4 regions of the Klebsiella sp. F11 genome follow, and region 1 is predicted to be linked to each of the others. Evidence: predicted binding sites of a transcription regulator. Region 1 holds the regulator's gene; each other region holds the start of a gene.
The links. The regulator Fur, encoded in region 1, represses iron uptake genes when iron is present. The targets are predictions, from matches to a motif close to ATAATAATGAGAACNACTATCAA.
Positions count from the first base shown of each region.

Region 1 (4,372 bases):
CAGAATGCCCGCGGTCGTTGGCGCAGCGGTTCGCCTGATGTATTATGGCGCGCTATCTGTGTCGGCAATGGCCCGACAACTCGTTTCCCCGAAGTCACTCTGAATCATGGCAAAAGAACAAACGGACCGTACGACATTAGATTTGTTCGCAACCGAGCGTCGCCCGGGTAGACCAAAGACCAATCCGCTTTCGCGCGACGAACAGCTGCGCATCAATAAACGCAATCAGCTTAAACGCGACAAAGTTCGCGGCTTAAAGCGCGTGGAGCTTAAGCTCAACGCTGAAGCGGTCGATGCGCTCAATGAGCTGGCCGATGCCCGCAATATGAACCGCAGCGATCTGATTGAAGAGATGTTGATGAACCAGCTGGCAGCCCTGCATAGCCAGGGTAAAGTCTGAGAAACCGCAAAAACAGCACTTTCATGTAGCAGAGTGTGCAGTCGGGCGTGATTGCTGTTTCCGCCCCCTCCCCTGTTCTGCTATGATTGCCGTTATCTGCGGGCATTACGCCACTACCACATCATTAAGTATCAAGAGGTTATTTTACTCATGGCAATCATCGGCATCTTTTTTGGCAGCGACACCGGCAACACCGAAAATATTGCAAAAATGATCCAAAAGCAGCTTGGTAAAGACGTTGCTGATGTTCACGACATTGCCAAAAGCAGCAAAGAAGATCTGCAGGCTCATGACATTCTGCTGCTGGGCATCCCGACCTGGTACTACGGTGAAGCGCAGTGTGACTGGGACGATTTCTTCCCGACGCTGGAAGAGGTCGATTTCAACGGTAAGCTGGTCGCCCTGTTTGGCTGCGGTGACCAGGAAGACTACGCTGAATACTTCTGTGACGCGCTGGGTACCATTCGCGATATCATCGAACCGCGCGGCGCAACCATCGTCGGCCACTGGCCAACCGCGGGCTACCATTTCGAAGCCTCTAAAGGTCTCGCCGATGACGACCATTTCGTCGGTCTGGCTATCGATGAAGACCGTCAGCCTGAGCTGACCAACGAGCGCGTAGAGAAATGGGTTAAGCAGGTTTCTGAAGAACTGCACCTCGAAGAAATCAAAAACGCCTGATCGTTAACGGCGCTATCTTGGGATATCGCCGTATTAATAGGTAAAAGCAATAAAACTAATAGCTACAAGTTTTTAACTTTTAATCACATATCTGTACAATGTCCTCTGATTTAACGAGGAGACGTGACGCAGTTTGTAGCCTGTGCCTCGTTTTTGACAGCATACAAGGCTCGATGCTTGCGGTTTTCATTTCATCATGGCAGTTCTATAATGAGACGCGTTACATCGGGTGATTCTCTGTATTACTTCCGCTAATGGAAGTAGATCGTTTAGCAACAGGACAGATTCCGCATGACTGACAACAATACCGCATTGAAGAAGGCTGGCCTGAAAGTCACACTTCCACGATTAAAAATTCTGGAAGTGCTGCAGGGGCCGGATAACCATCACGTCAGCGCGGAAGATTTATACAAACGCCTGATCGACATGGGTGAAGAGATCGGTCTGGCTACCGTTTATCGCGTACTGAACCAGTTTGATGATGCCGGCATTGTTACCCGCCATAACTTTGAAGGCGGTAAATCCGTTTTCGAGCTGACGCAGCAGCATCATCACGATCATCTGATTTGCCTCGATTGCGGCAAAGTGATTGAGTTCAGCGATGACTCCATCGAAGCGCGTCAGCGTGAAATTGCCCACCGTCACGGCATCCGCCTGACCAACCACAGCCTGTACCTGTACGGCCACTGTGCGGAAGGCGATTGCCGCGAAGATGAACACGCGCATGATCCGCTGGAAAAATAATTTCCCGCAGCGTAAGCAGCAAAAAGCCAACCCGAAGGTTGGCTTTTTTTATGCCCACAAATAGGAAGTACGGGGGAAATCAGGGCCGGGTATTGTTGCGGCGGATCTCTTTCCAGATCTGGTCGCAGCGGGCCTTCACCGCCTGATCGTTGCCGGTGCGGGTCGCCTGGATACACTGCTGATAATCCAGCACGCGCACGCTTTCCTGCGTGGCGAACTGCTGATGCTGCTTATCCTCTTTAAGAACGTTCAGCACGCTCTGGCAGGCCTGAACTTTATCCGGATTCCCTTCCGCCGTATTGATACAGGCGCTATAGGCATCCTTCAGTTTACTGTCTTCTTTTGGCGCCGGTGACTGCGTACAGGCCACCAGGCCCGATGCCAGCATGGCGATGAGCAATAGCTTTTTCATAATCAACCTCACGGACTGGCGGCAGGCTTACGCCCGCCGCTGCGGCATCAGAAAATAGTGAACGGGGCAATAACCATAAACTTCACGTCGCGCTCATCCTGGAAGATGTTGCCGTAGCCGCCGCTCCAGCTTGGAATATCGGAGTGGTTGTCGTATTGGGTGAAGTGGAGCTTGAACAGCGTGCCCTTCGCCCGGCCGTCCTGTACGGTATACATGGCATCGAGGCTGTAGGCCGACTCTTCCAGACGCTTATCCGCGTTGTAGTAGGCATCTGGCGTCGCCATTTTGCCCGGCTTCGCATCCCATGCGTAAACGTAAGACGCGCCAAACGCCCAGCCCGGCATATTCCAGTTTTTCATGTCATACATGGCGCCGAAGAACACCGCTTTTTCGCCGTTGGCGTTGAAGTCGGAGCGGTTATCCCACCACACGTCCAGGCGGCCGTTAGAGGATGCGTAGGTTGGAGTCATACGCTGCAGGAAGTAGCCCTGCTGGCCCTCGGCCTTAACCCAGGTGCCTTCCAGACGCAGGTCCAGCACGTCGGCAACCTTGTAGCCGAAGGTCAGCGCCTGCAGCCAGGCGGTGCCGTCATAAATATCGTTCACGCCGCCGTTGCTGACCTTATCGCGGGTGCCGTAGAACTGATAGCTGGTGTTTAACGGGGTGCCGGCAACGTCAAATTTATAGCTGGCCTTGGCAAAATATTGGTCGATATAGCCCTGAGCCTGGCCAAACGCGGCCTCCAGCACGAGGTCATTTTTAAAATCATATTTGGCGCCCAGAGAGTGCAGATAATCGACTTTGGTCTTCTTATCGTTCTGGTAGAAATCATCCATCTCGATATGCCACGGCGCTTTATATTCGTTGGTCCACATGTAGGAGAAACTCAGCGCGCCGGCGTCGCCGTAATCAAAGTTGGCTCCGGCTTCGGCACCTTGATAAGTGCCCGGCATAAAGCTCCAGTGCGGGGCCAGCAGCGTTTGCCCGGTTGGCTGAATATAGCCAGCGCGCGCCCACGCCGGGCCAAACTTAAATTTCGCCGCCGCTTTGTAGAGGCTAATTCCGCTCTTATCGCCGGAGTAATCTTCGTCGTAGGCTTTATTTCTTGAGGAGAAGGCAATTTCGTTGGGGTGGCCGCTTTCGCTGCTTTCCGCCATTTCAATGGCGGTAAAGGCCGCCACGTCAATACCAAACATATCGGCAGCGTAGCCGGACTGGAAATCCAGGTTGGAGTTCCAGGTTGAATGCGAAAGGTTGGTTTTGTACTTATCGCCGTCGGTGACGTCTTTACGGTCGCGCTCGCGCTGCCAGTAATAGATACCGCCGGTTAATGTGGAATCATCAATAAAACCTGCTGCGCTGGCCTGCGGAACAACGATCCAGCTCGACATCGCGGTGACGGCGGCAATAGCCAGCGCCAGCGTACTACGTTTGCCACTAAACGTACGCATGTGCATATCCTCTTTGACGTTTTAAAACGCGGAGCCAAAGGCAAGCCGCGAAAAATAAATAAGACTGCTAAAAAGCGGGGCGGTAAAAGTTCGCATATCCGCTATGGATAGACTATTTTTCGTGACGCGAATTATCAATCTCTTTCGCCGACCAAAGCTTAAGATTATGACAAAGCGCACATAATCTATGTCTGTTTGTTACAGCCTTATATTTCGTACATTTAGCGCGGAAGTATTTGCAAAATCAGGATAAAAGTTGAGATGAAAGCGCTTACAAAGGATTTTTACACAATAATAACGAACGGACCCGACGGGATATATTACCGGCTGTAAACAAGATTAATTCGCATCGCGAAAATAACTACGCCAGCCAATAGCTGCGGGCATAAAAAAACGCCGCGGATGCGGCGTTTTTGATGGCAATGCGGCGACGCGGGTTTATGCGCCGACCTTCGCCCAGGTATCGCGCAGACCAACGGTGCGGTTGAACACCAGATGGTCAGCGCTTGCATAGCGGCTGTCGAGGCAGAAGTAGCCCTCACGCTCAAACTGCAGGGCCTTACCGGCCTGCGCCTGCGCCAGGCTCGGCTCGGCAAAGCCGTGCTTGATAACCAGCGATTCAGGGTTCATGACGGCAAGGAAATCCTCTTCGGCGCCCGGATTCGGCACGCTGAACAGGCGGTC
Region 1 is NZ_CM160060.1:3,985,024-3,989,395, forward strand. It holds gene ybfE (LexA regulated protein) at 107-400, shown strand; gene fldA (flavodoxin FldA) at 551-1,081, shown strand; gene fur (ferric iron uptake transcriptional regulator) at 1,373-1,825, shown strand; gene AC1M2H_RS19730 (ChiQ/YbfN family lipoprotein) at 1,905-2,237, opposite strand; gene chiP (chitoporin ChiP) at 2,285-3,688, opposite strand; gene glnS (glutamine--tRNA ligase) at 4,127-4,372, opposite strand, start outside.

Region 2 (4,372 bases), 1.8 Mb from region 1:
GGCTGGCGGTGCTGCGCACCACCCCGAAACACCAGCTGATTAAGGCTATTGCGACGCTGACCTGGCCCGCGCTGGTGGCGCCGATTATTGGCCCGCCGCTGGGCGGCTTTATTACCAGCTACGCCAGCTGGCACTGGATTTTCTTTGTTAACGTCCCGCTAGGCCTCGCGGCGATAGCTCTGTCGCTGCGCATTATTCCCGATATCCGCGAGGAGGAGCGGCGACCGTTCGACCTTCCCGGCTTCCTGGCCACCTCGGTGGCGATGGTCAGCCTGGTCAGCGCCATGGAGATCCTCGGCGACAACCGGCCCGAGGGCTGGAAGACCCTGGCGCTGCTCGGGCTTGGGATCGGCTGCATGCTGTTCTCGCTGCGCCACTTCCGCCGCGCCGCCTGGCCCATGGTGCGCCTCGATGCGCTGCAGGTCCCCACGTTCCGGGTCACCATGTACGGCGGCTCGCTGTTTCGCGCCTCCATCAGCGCCGTACCTTTCCTGCTGCCGCTGCTGTTCCAGGTGGGATTCGGCATGGATCCGTTCCACTCGGGACTGCTGGTGCTCGCCGTGTTCGTCGGTAACTTCACGATTAAACCCGCGACCACGCCGCTTATCCGCTGGCTCGGTTTTCGCCGCCTGCTGTTGATAAACGGCGCGCTTAACGTTCTGTCGCTGCTGGCCTGCGCATTTTTGACCCCGCAAACGCCGGTGTGGTTAATCCTGTCGATCCTGTTCCTCGGCGGCGTTTTCCGATCGATTCAGTTCACCGGCATCAGCACTCTGGCCTTTGCCGATGTGCCCTCTGCGCAAATGAGCTACGCCAACACCTTATTCAGCACCGCGTCGCAGCTGGCGGTCGGCCTCGGGATAACCCTTGGCGCGATCGGTATTCGCATCGGGGAGAAGTTGAGCGAATGGCTAAGCCTGTCGACCCTGCCCGGCATCAGCTTTCGCCTGTCGTTCGCGTTTATTGCGTTGATTTGTCTGGTGGGAATGGTGGATAGCCTGAAGCTGGCCGCGGATGCCGGAAGCAGCGTATCGAACAAAAAAGCATAAGCGCAATCAGGGCCAGCCGCGGCTGGCCCTGATTGCGATTAACCGACGATCTGGCGAACGAACGCTTCGATCTCTTTATCCTGGCAATTCTCGAAGAAGCACTGCTGAAAGCGCGGACCGGAAACGGCGGTTTTAACCAGCTCCGGATCGATAGCGCGCAGCGTGTCGAGGTAATTCTCTTTCACCACCGCCGCTTTCACCGTATTCAGAATACCGGCATTACGTACCTGCGGCTCTTTACGCTCCGGCGGATAGCCTTCCCCGTTGCGGCCGGTGAACGCTTTTTCGAAAATAAAGCGTACGTTCAGCTCTGCTCCCCAGCCGAAACCTTTCGCAAACGGCAGAGAAAGCGCGTTGCCGTTGTTGATCTGGGCAAACAGGAAGGCGTCGGCCGGGTCGATACAGTAGCCGCACACCACGCCCGGATGGATGTTCAAGGACATCAGCGCGCCCTGGCCGGTGCCGCAGCCGGTGACCACGAAGTCCACCGCTTGCGAATTCAGCAGAATGCTGGCCATGATGCCCAGATGAATATAGGTCAGATGATGATCGTGCTCATCGCTCATCCCCACGTTGTACACCGGGAAGCCTTTCTCATCGGCAACGGCGTTGAGCTCGTTGAGGATGATGGCATTTTTGTTTGCCTGGCTGTTTTCCATCATCAGTGCAATTTTCATGCTTTACTCTCCTGGATGCTTTGCGGGTGCTTCCGCGATAGGTCGTTAACGTTGCTATGACATTACTACTTAACAAACGAACTTTCAAATTTTATGAAAAGTTGTTTTATAAATCACGTAGCGCTTCACACTTTTGTCCTAACCTCTCGCCCTTCCCACATCCGCCTCCCTGCCGCTCCGCAATCGGCAAGATTCAAGCCAGGCCCCCGGTCTCCGATCTCCGGTTATGCGGTTTCTCATATTTATCCGCCGCGATCGCTTAGCGTTATTTATTAAATATAAATTAAAACCATTCTCATTAATTATTAAATTGCCAATGCGTTTTATTCCCATTTTCATTTTTAATAAATATTTTTTTAATTTACTTTTTGCAAATAAATAAATAACAAATTATAGTGAGCGCACAATAATCTTTATGCCTATATTTTGGAGTACGCGCTATGCTGAAAACAGAAATGATCGATAAGCTCAATGAGCAGATGAACCTTGAACTCTATTCCTCTTTGCTTTATCAGCAAATGAGCGCCTGGTGCAGCTATCATAGCTTCGAAGGGGCGGCGGCGTTTCTCCGTCGCCACGCTCAGGAAGAGATGACCCATATGCAGCGCCTGTTCGACTACCTGACCGACTCCGGCAGCCTGCCCTGCATCAACGCTATTGCCTCTCCGTTTGCCGAGTACGCATCGCTGGATGATCTGTTCCGCGTCACCTACGAACACGAGCAGTTGATTACGCAGCAGATTAACGCCCTGGCCCACGCCGCTATGTCCACGCAGGATTATCCGACCTTTAATTTCCTGCAGTGGTATGTTGCCGAGCAGCACGAAGAAGAGAAACTGTTTAAATCCGTTATCGATAAACTGAGCCTCGCCGGCAAAAGCGGCGAAGGTCTGTACTTTATTGATAAAGAGCTGGCAACGCTCGATACGCAGAAATAATTATAGCGGCGACGATGCTTCGGCATTGTCGCCCAATTAATGCTGACAGATTTTACTTTCGCTGGTATTAAATCCGGCGTCTGCGGCAATAAACTTTCCCTTCTTTTGTAAAAATATCACCAGCTCTCCGGCGGTGAGATTTTCCGCCGAACAGGTATGAAAACGAGCCTTCTCGCCAAAGCGGGCGACTATCGCCGCTTCAAGGCTGGCAACGCTGTAGGCTTCGCCCGAAGCGATCATCATCTGCAGAACTTCATGACCGTGAATAGATTGCATAACTCCTCCTGTAAAACGCCCACGATAAACCACCTTATCGCTTCAGGCTTTGCGCCAGCGCAGCATTAGCGCGGGTTCCCGGAGTGTAAACTTTTAATGACAAGAGCTGTAACCCTCATTTGACGAACCAGTCGATTTCACATACTCTGCGCGACATATTTTATTGTTAATTCCTCCATGGATAGAGAGAAACGTGAAGAATCGCACTCTTGGTAGTATTTTAATCGTGGCAGGGACCACTATTGGCGCAGGGATGCTGGCAATGCCCCTGGCATCCGCTGGCGTTGGTTTCGGCGTCACGCTCGGGCTGCTGATCGCCCTGTGGGCATTGATGTGCTATACCGCGCTGCTGCTACTGGAGGTCTATCAGCACGTGCCGGCGGATATGGGGCTCGGCTCTCTCGCCGCCCGCTACCTCGGGCGCTACGGGCAGTGGGTCACCGGATTTTGCATGCTGTTTCTGATGTACGCCCTGACGGCCGCCTATATCAGCGGCGCAGGAGAGCTGCTGGCCTCCAGCCTGAACCAGTGGCTGCAGTGGAATCTTCCGCCGGCAGGCGGGGTGCTGCTGTTTACCGGCATTGGCGGGGCGGTGGTCTGCCTCGGGACCTCGCTGGTCGATCTGTGCAACCGCTTTTTATTCAGCGCCAAGATTATTTTTCTCGCTATTATGCTGGCCCTGCTACTGCCGCATATCCATCGAATAAACCTGCTGACCCTGCCGCTTCAGCAGGGGCTGGCGCTGTCGGCGATCCCGGTTATTTTTACCTCTTTCGGTTTTCACGGCAGCGTACCGAGCATCGTCAGCTACCTTAACGGCGATATTCGTAAACTGCGGCGGGTATTTATCATCGGCAGCTTTATTCCGCTGGTGGCCTATATTTTCTGGCAACTGGCGACGCTGGGCAGCATTAGCTCACCGACCTTTGCCGCCCTGCTCGGACAGCATGCCGGCCTGAACGGCCTGCTCGAGGCTATCAGAGAGGTCGTTGCCTCACCGCACGTCGAACTGGCGGTTCATCTGTTTGCCGATCTGGCGCTGGCCACGTCGTTCCTCGGCGTCGCGCTGGGCTTGTTCGATTACCTGGCCGACCTGTTCCAGCGTAAAAATACGCCGGGCGGGCGGGTGCAAAGCGGCGTCATCACCTTTGTACCGCCGCTGGCCTTCTCCCTGTTCTATCCGCGGGGTTTCGTGATGGCGCTGGGCTACGCCGGCGTTGCCCTGGCCGTGCTGGCGCTGATGCTACCCGCGCTGCTGGTGATGAAGAGCCGCCAGCAGCATCCGCAGGCGGCATGGCGCGTTGTCGGCGGAACGCCGGCTCTGTGGCTGGTCCTGCTGGGCGGGATCGCTATCGTGCTGATTCAGTTTTGTATCGCGATCGGCGTTTTACCCGCCGTCGGATAAAAGAGTAAGGGGCCCTGGCGGCCCCTT
Region 2 is NZ_CM160060.1:2,200,238-2,204,609, reverse strand. It holds gene AC1M2H_RS10900 (MFS transporter) at 1-1,049, shown strand, start outside; gene AC1M2H_RS10895 (RpiB/LacA/LacB family sugar-phosphate isomerase) at 1,088-1,726, opposite strand; gene ftnA (non-heme ferritin) at 2,167-2,664, shown strand; gene AC1M2H_RS10885 (YecH family metal-binding protein) at 2,701-2,940, opposite strand; gene tyrP (tyrosine transporter TyrP) at 3,134-4,345, shown strand.
Region 2: the regulator Fur is predicted to act here: its motif matches at 2,003-2,025, upstream of ftnA (non-heme ferritin).

Region 3 (4,372 bases), 2.0 Mb from region 1:
GAAGATCTTTACCTGCCGTATAAGCCCAAGCGCCGCACCCGCGGGCAGATCGCTATCGAAGCCGGGCTGGAGCCGCTGGCGGACCTGCTGTGGAACGACCCGTCCCACGACCCGGAGGCCGAAGCCGGCAAATTTATCAATGCCGACAACGGCGTGGCGGATACCAAGGCCGCCCTTGACGGCGCGCGCTATATCCTGATGGAGCGCTTCGCTGAAGATGCCGGGCTGCTGGCAAAAGTGCGCGACTATCTGTGGAAGAACGCCCATCTGGTCGCCACCGTGGTCAGCGGGAAAGAAGAGGAAGGCGCGAAGTTCCGCGACTACTTCGATCATCATGAGCCAATTTCAACCGTGCCTTCACACCGCGCGCTGGCGATGTTCCGCGGCCGCAACGAAGGCATCCTGCAGCTGGCCCTCAACGCCGACCCGCAGTTCGACGAGCCGCCGAAAGAGAGCCACTGCGAGCAGATCATTATCAGCCATCTCGGCCTGCGCCTGAATAACGCTCCGGCAGATAGCTGGCGTAAAGGGGTGGTGAGCTGGACCTGGCGCATCAAGGTCCTGATGCATCTCGAAACCGAGCTGATGGGCACCGTACGCGAACGCGCGGAAGATGAAGCCATCAACGTCTTTGCGCGTAACCTGCACGACCTGCTGATGGCGGCGCCTGCGGGGCTGCGCGCGACGATGGGCCTCGACCCGGGCCTGCGTACCGGCGTGAAGGTGGCGGTCGTTGACGGCACCGGCAAGCTGGTCGCCACCGACACCATCTATCCGCACACCGGCCAGGCGGCGAAAGCCGCGGTGGCGGTCGCCGGGCTGTGTCAAAAACACAACGTTGAGCTGGTCGCTATCGGTAACGGCACCGCCTCGCGCGAAACCGAACGCTTCTTCCTCGACGTGCAGCAGCAGTTCCCGAAGGTCACCGCGCAGAAGGTGATCGTCAGCGAAGCGGGGGCGTCGGTCTATTCGGCCTCCGAGCTGGCGGCGCTGGAGTTCCCGGACCTTGACGTTTCCCTGCGCGGCGCCGTATCTATCGCCCGCCGCCTGCAGGATCCGCTGGCCGAGCTGGTGAAGATCGATCCGAAGTCTATCGGCGTCGGCCAGTATCAGCACGATGTCAGCCAGACGCAGCTGGCGCGCAGGCTGGATGCGGTAGTTGAGGACTGTGTGAACGCCGTCGGCGTTGACCTCAATACCGCCTCCGTGCCGCTGCTCACCCGCGTCGCCGGGCTGACCCGCATGATGGCGCAGAATATCGTCGCCTGGCGCGATGAAAACGGCCAGTTCCAGAACCGCCAGCAGCTGCTGAAGGTGAGTCGCCTCGGTCCCAAAGCCTTTGAGCAGTGTGCGGGGTTCCTGCGCATCAACCACGGCGATAACCCGCTGGATGCCTCCACCGTGCACCCGGAAGCCTATCCGATCGTTGAGCGGATTCTGGCCGCTACGCAGCAGGCGCTTAAAGAGCTGATGGGTAACAGCAGCGAACTGCGCAACCTCAAGCCTGGCGAGTTCACCGATGAGAAATTCGGCGTCCCGACGGTGACCGACATCATCAAAGAGCTGGAAAAACCGGGCCGCGATCCGCGTCCGGAATTCAAAACCGCGAAGTTCGCTGACGGCGTAGAAACCATGAACGATCTGCTGCCGGGCATGGTGCTGGAAGGGGCGGTCACCAACGTCACCAACTTTGGCGCGTTTGTCGATATCGGCGTACACCAGGACGGCCTGGTGCATATATCATCGCTTTCGAATAAGTTCGTTGAAGACCCGCATACCGTGGTCAAAGCGGGCGATATCGTCCAGGTTAAGGTGATGGAAGTTGACCTGCAGCGTAAGCGTATTGCCCTGACGATGCGTCTGGATGAACAGCCCGGAGAAGGCAACGCGCGTCGCGGCGGCGGCGAGCGCCCGCAGGGCAATCGTCCGCCGGCAAAAGCGGCAAAACCGCGCGGCCGTGAAGCGCAGTCGAACGGCAATAGCGCCATGATGGACGCGCTGGCGGCGGCAATGGGTAAAAAACGCTAGCCCTCCTCTTTGCCCCCCGTTCCGGGGGGCTATCTCCTGCTAATCGCTCAGCAATATTGCGTAAACGCTTCGCGATAAATTCCAATAGTCTGTTAATAAACGCGAGCGCAAGTCTATTTATTAAATATTCATTTCATTAACCAATGAAACCTCAATTAAACAGTAATGTCAGAATGTAATATTTTATTTATTTAATCCTATCGCACAGACCTTGAGTCATATCAATAAAACAGCGAATTTCCGCACAAAGTCTATTATTACGCCAGTTATGTATTGATGATAAAAACTATTCTCATTATCATTATTTACAGTATCAATTCTTCTTCGTTGGCGATGTTCCCCGATGCCGCACAGTCGCTGCGCACGGTAAACTCTCGCTCAGTTAGCGATATATAAGTAGGCCCTATGCAATTCACTCCCGATAGCGCTTGGAAAATTACCGGTTTCTCTCGCGATATAAGCCCGGCTTACCGGCAGAAACTGTTATCCCTTGGCATGTTGCCTGGCTCCTCTTTTAACGTCGTACGCGTGGCGCCGCTTGGCGATCCTGTTCATATCGAAACCCGGCGCGTGAGCCTGGTATTACGTAAAAAGGATCTCGATTTAATAGAACTGGAAGCGGTTGCACAATAACTTCCGGCCCGGCAATAAGAGTCTGAAATATGAAAAAGTTAACCATTGGTTTAATTGGCAATCCTAACTCCGGCAAGACCACTTTATTTAATCAGCTCACCGGCGCGCGCCAGCGCGTGGGTAATTGGGCCGGCGTGACCGTTGAGCGTAAAGAGGGAGCCTTTACCACCACGGATAATCAGGTCACGCTGGTTGACCTGCCCGGCACCTATTCACTGACCACCATCTCCTCGCAAACCTCGCTGGATGAGCAGATTGCCTGTCACTATATTCTCAGCGGCGACGCCGACCTGCTGATTAACGTCGTCGATGCCTCAAACCTTGAGCGTAACCTCTACCTGACGCTCCAGCTACTGGAGCTGGGGATCCCCTGCGTTGTGGCGCTGAATATGCTGGATATCGCCGAGAAGCAGAAAATTCGCATCGACGTCGACGCTCTTTCAGCGCGGCTTGGCTGCCCGGTTATCCCGCTGGTGTCGACCCGCGGTCGCGGTATCGAAGCCCTGAAGATGGCTATCGATCGTCACCACAAAAATAAAGAGATTGAGCTGGTGCACTATCCGCAGCCGCTGCTGCGCGAGGCGGAAAAGCTGGCGCAGGCTATGTCCCGTGACATTTCATCGCGCCAGCGCTGCTGGCTCGGCCTGCAGATGCTGGAAGGCGATATTTATAGCCGCGCCTACGCCGGCGACGCCGCCGACAGGCTCGATGCCGTCCTTGCGAACCTGGGCAACGAGATTAACGATCCGGCGCTGCATATTGCCGATGCCCGCTACCAGAGCATTGCCGCCATCTGCGATGCCGTCAGCAACACCCTGACCGCCGAGCCGAGCCGCTTCACCGCCGCGATGGATAAAATCATCCTCAACCGGGTGCTTGGGCTGCCCATTTTTCTGTTCGTCATGTATCTGATGTTTTTACTGGCCATCAACATCGGCGGCGCCCTGCAGCCGATATTCGACGCCGGATCGGTAGCTATCTTTATCCACGGCATTCAGTGGCTGGGCTATACCCTGCATCTGCCGGAGTGGCTGACCGTATTCCTCGCCCAGGGGGTCGGCGGCGGCATCAACACCGTGCTGCCGCTGGTGCCGCAAATCGGCATGATGTACCTGTTCCTCTCCTTCCTCGAAGACTCCGGCTATATGGCGCGCGCGGCGTTCGTGATGGATCGACTGATGCAGGCGCTGGGCCTGCCGGGGAAATCCTTCGTGCCGCTGATTGTTGGCTTCGGCTGCAACGTGCCGTCGGTGATGGGCGCGCGTACGCTGGATGCGCCGCGCGAGCGCCTGATGACGATCATGATGGCGCCGTTTATGTCCTGCGGCGCGCGGCTGGCTATCTTTGCCGTCTTCGCCGCCGCCTTCTTCGGGCAAAACGGCGCGCTGGCGGTATTTTCGCTGTACCTGCTGGGCATCGTGATGGCGATCCTCACCGGCCTGATGCTCAAGCACACCATTATGCGCGGTGAAGCCTCGCCGTTCGTGATGGAGCTGCCGGTGTATCATGTACCGCATATCAAGAGTCTGGTCATCCAGACCTGGCAGCGCCTGAAAGGCTTCGTGCTGCGGGCGGGTAAAGTCATTGTGATCGTCAGCATCTTCCTCAGCGCGTTCAACAGCTTCTCGCTCAACGGCAGGCTGGTAGATAACATTAACGACTCGGCGCTGGCGTCGGTGAGCCGGATCATTACCCCGCTGTTTAAGCCGAT
Region 3 is NZ_CM160060.1:375,508-379,879, reverse strand. It holds gene AC1M2H_RS01865 (Tex family protein) at 1-2,028, shown strand, start outside; gene feoA (ferrous iron transporter A) at 2,434-2,661, shown strand; gene feoB (Fe(2+) transporter permease subunit FeoB) at 2,691-4,372, shown strand, end outside.
Region 3: the regulator Fur is predicted to act here: its motif matches at 2,308-2,330, upstream of feoA (ferrous iron transporter A).

Region 4 (4,372 bases), 630 kb from region 1:
GGTAATGCCAGCGGCGTAGCCGGCATGACTGAATTCAATCCCCACCTCTTTGTTCACGCTAATTTCAGGATCGAGGTTATCGTTACCCAGTAAATAACATTGAGTGAGGCCAATCGGGCAACCGTTGCCGCGCGTGGAAAGCAGGTAGCCCGGCGTTGACTGATAAAGGTTTGGCGCCTTGAACGCGCGGGCAATACCGGCTTTCATGGTGAAATATTCCCCCAGCCCCTGCGAAATATTCAGGCTTGGGCTCCAGTTAGCGCCGAAATTATCGTGATAGTCAAAGCGCAGCCCCGGAATCACCTCGGTGCTGTCGGTCGCGGCAATATTATCCTCGAAATAGAGGGAGCTAATCGTGGCCGAGTTTTCACTGCTGCGCTGGGAAGGATCGCCTGAGCTCCCCGGTAAATAGAAGTCAGTGCTCGACGACTGCATAGAGGCGGGATCGTTGAGCTCATCGCGGTTCCACTCCGCGCCCAGGGTCACCGTTTGATCGACCAGCAGCTGCAGCGGGAAGCTGACCTCCCCGCCCGCCCGATAGCTTTCCAGCCGGCTGGTCGAATAGACATCGCTGTTGATCATCCCTTCCGTACTGCCGCCGGTGCCCTCTTTTAAGCGGGTGTTATTGGTCTTTTCATAGTTAAAGTTAAGCCTGGACGTCCCCCAATCCCAAATACCGTTGTGAGTGATGCCATAGTTTTGACGGTATAAGCGGTTGGTTTCATCGCCGTAGAGCGACTCGACTAAGCCACCAGCGCTGCTATTACTGTTGCTGTTTTGCGTATCGCCCGCGTAGATATTGCCCTGACGGCTATAGCCATAGGAGAAATCAACGATCTGGGCCGGAGTAATTTTCCACGAGAGCACGCCGCTAATATCTTTATTACGTACGCCTTCGCGACCCGCAGCATAGGAACCGTTTTGTGCGGTATTGATGTCATAGGCATCGGCATCGGTGCGGTTGATATTGCCATACAGACGCATCGTTAGCGCGTCACCCGCCAGCGGGCCGCTGAGGTTGAAGTTAGCGCGTCGGGTGTCACCTTCTTTGCTGCTTTCCGGCTGATTGGTGAAGAGGGACAGCGAGCCATGCCAGTCATTGGTGGGGCGTTTAGTAATAATATTGACCACACCGCCCGCAGCGCCAGAACCATAGCGGGCCGCTGCCGGGCCGCGAATCACCTCAATACGTTCCACCATTTCTGCCGGCACCCAGTTGGTATCGCCGCGAGAGTCGCGTTCGCCGCGCCAGCTGTAGCGCACGGAGTTACGAGAGCTCACCGGCACGCCGTCAATCAGCACAAGGGTGTTTTCCGGGCCCATGCCACGGATGTCGATTTGCCGATTGTTACCGCGGCTGCCGCTGGCGCCATTGCCGGTCAGGTTCACACCCGGCATTTTGCGAATGATGTCGGCAAGATCGTTAACAGGAGGGCTTTTTTGAATATCTTCTTCGGTGATAATCGACACGCCGGGCTGCTGTTTCAGCCCCTGCTCAGCGGTGACGAGCATCGTTTCGTCGTCAGCCAATTTCTCCGTAGCTTCTTGCGCAAAAACGGGTGAGCTGAGCAAGCCAGCCAAAAACAGCGCAATTGGGCGCTTTTTATCTAAAGTTACATTCACTTAAATAATCCCCAGAAGAGTTAATATTTGTAAGTAAATGCTTATGATAATGAGAGTAATTCTCATTGTACACACACCGAAATAGCTCCTCCTTTTTTTCTACATTATTTGATGGCGTTGCGGTTTATATGTAAATAAACGTAAGTCAGCTGCCGGGCAAAAAAAGAAACCCGTATCGGAAAATACTCAATCACAACACATTGATTAATGTTCTTAAAAATCATAGTAATGAAAACCGTAATAACACCCTGTCATTATCTGGTTTTTCCCGTGCTCAGCGGCGTTGCGCCAAAAACAGCTACCGTGAATGCACGAAAATTGAGGAGAAACTGTGCAGGAGGTCATACAAAGCTTTACATTGAGCACCATTATTTCGCCAATACTTGCCCCTCATCAACGCCCGACGCGGCCGTCCGATTGCGCCGTAATACCCAGCGGATGAATGAGTTAAATCTAATGCTGTGACCCTGCCCTGAGCAATGTGCTCCAGTCACAATCAGATGCTGGCGCCGAGGGCCGCCCGTTCGAATAACCGTTCACGATTCTGGATATAACGATCAATATTAATTTTGAATTAAGTACAAACTGAAGGGGAATTCCGGGTCAGGTTACAGAGAGGATCGTGCGAAATTATCAGTGCCTGGTTTCAAGCGCCAGAATTGCCACCCGATTGCTGATTTCAACGTATGTCATGTAGTGGCTTCGATGGCGCCGGAGGGTGATTTAAGGTTTAAAAATCACCCATCCGCTGCCGCTTCAGTTTATCGCCCAGGCTGCCTGATTAATCCACAATGCAGGTGAGTGCCAGGTAACTGATTTATTTAATATAAGAGTCTAAAACTTTCAGCACTACGTCTAAATCACCCTCACGTTTTGCTTCACTATCTTCATGAACAATGTGTTCGCTCAGATGACCTTTAATAACCTCACGCATCAAGCCATTGACTGCTCCACGAATGGCGGCAATTTGCTGCAGTACGGCAGCGCATTCATGAGGTTCATCGAGCATCTTTTTCAGCGCAACGACCTGCCCCTGGATTTTACTGGCCCGGGCCTTAAGTTTCTGTTTATCACGAATAGTGTGGGACATGCTGCCCTCTTAAAAGCAGTAAATTATTAGAGATTATATCATTGCCATTCTACTGGGGGGTAGTATTTGGTACTGGGGGGGAGTAGAATTCCTGTCACGTATTCTACGATGTCGATCATCCTCATGTTTGAATTCACAACGCTTTTGCAGCAGGGCAATGCCTGGATCTTCATCCCCAGCGCGATCCTTCTCGGCGCCATGCACGGACTGGAGCCCGGTCACTCAAAAACGATGATGGCGGCTTTTATCATCGCTATCCGCGGAACGGTGAAGCAGGCCGTTATGCTGGGTCTTGCCGCCACGCTTTCGCATACGGTAATAGTCTGGATGATTGCGGTAGGCGGCATGTATATAAGCCGAAAATTTACCGCTGAATCGGCTGAACCCTGGTTTCAGCTAATTTCTGCCGTCATCATTCTGGGCACTGCGGCCTGGATGTTCTGGCGTACCTGGCGCGGAGAGCGCCTGTGGCAACGGGAGCAGGAAGAAGAGCATGCGCACGGCCATCATCATCATGCCGAAACGCGGATTATTGATACCGGCCACGGTAGAGTTGAACTCTCTATTTTTGCAGAAGGACGGCTAGCGCACTGGCGTTTGCGTACCCTGAGCGGGCGCAGCTGGCAGGCACGGGATGTGTCACTGGTGACACACCGGGGGCAAGGCACTCTCTCGCAGGTTTTCGATTTTGTCGAAATAGACGGCTTCATGGAGTCCACAAAGACTATCCCTGAACCGCACAGCTTTGATGTTCGTCTGACGCTGGGCCATCGCGGCCATGTTCATGACTACGACCTGACATTCCATGAGCACCATCACGATCGTTCGGCGCTGGCAGGAGTAGATGCATCATCAAAGGAGTACCAGGATGCGCATGAAAAAGCGCACGCCAACGACATTGCAAAACGTTTTGCCAACCGAAATGTGACCACGGGTCAGATAATCCTCTTTGGCCTGACGGGCGGACTCATCCCGTGCCCGGCGGCCATTACCGTGCTTCTGCTTTGCATCCAGGTGAAAGAATTTTCGCTCGGTGCGGCGCTGGTTTTATGCTTCAGCGTCGGTCTGGCGATCACCCTGGTCACGGTCGGTGCTGCTGCGGCATACAGCGTGCGGCAGGCGACAAAGCGCTGGGGTGGCCTTGATATGCTGGCGCGACGTGCTCCCTATTTTTCCTGCGTGTTGATTGCTCTGGTGGGGATTTATATGGGTTATCACGGCTGGACCGGCGTCATGCAGTAACTCGCTGAAGACGCTCTCCAGACCCGCTTTGCAATTCGAGCTGAGCATGTGCTTGCTGAGGTCGAATATTCCGTCTAATTTCCATTGAGCGCTAAAGCTTCACCTTCAGTCATGAAGTTGCCGTCTGAACAGCTACCATCAACATCCAGCTCAAATTAGGGACAAGCAAAAATGCGGATGAGTTTTACAATGGTGTATTTTCAACTGTATGATGTTAATCGGAAAAAATTAACCGTAAGGAAACAACATGCCAGATTTTTCTTTGATATTTTTTGGCGCGATAATATTAAGTCTGCTGATTTACGTGATCATAAGCTTAATAAAATCCCCGAATAAAAAAGACTCCATTTTAAATATTTTAATCTGGTTGGCTCTTGCTTTCTCTATTTCCTATGTCTCTTACTCAGAGAATACCAT
Region 4 is NZ_CM160060.1:3,352,353-3,356,724, forward strand. It holds gene AC1M2H_RS16610 (TonB-dependent siderophore receptor) at 1-1,623, opposite strand, end outside; gene rcnR (Ni(II)/Co(II)-binding transcriptional repressor RcnR) at 2,441-2,713, opposite strand; gene AC1M2H_RS16620 (nickel/cobalt efflux protein RcnA) at 2,837-3,955, shown strand; gene AC1M2H_RS16625 (hypothetical protein) at 4,203-4,372, shown strand, end outside.
Region 4: the regulator Fur is predicted to act here: its motif matches at 1,667-1,689, upstream of AC1M2H_RS16610 (TonB-dependent siderophore receptor).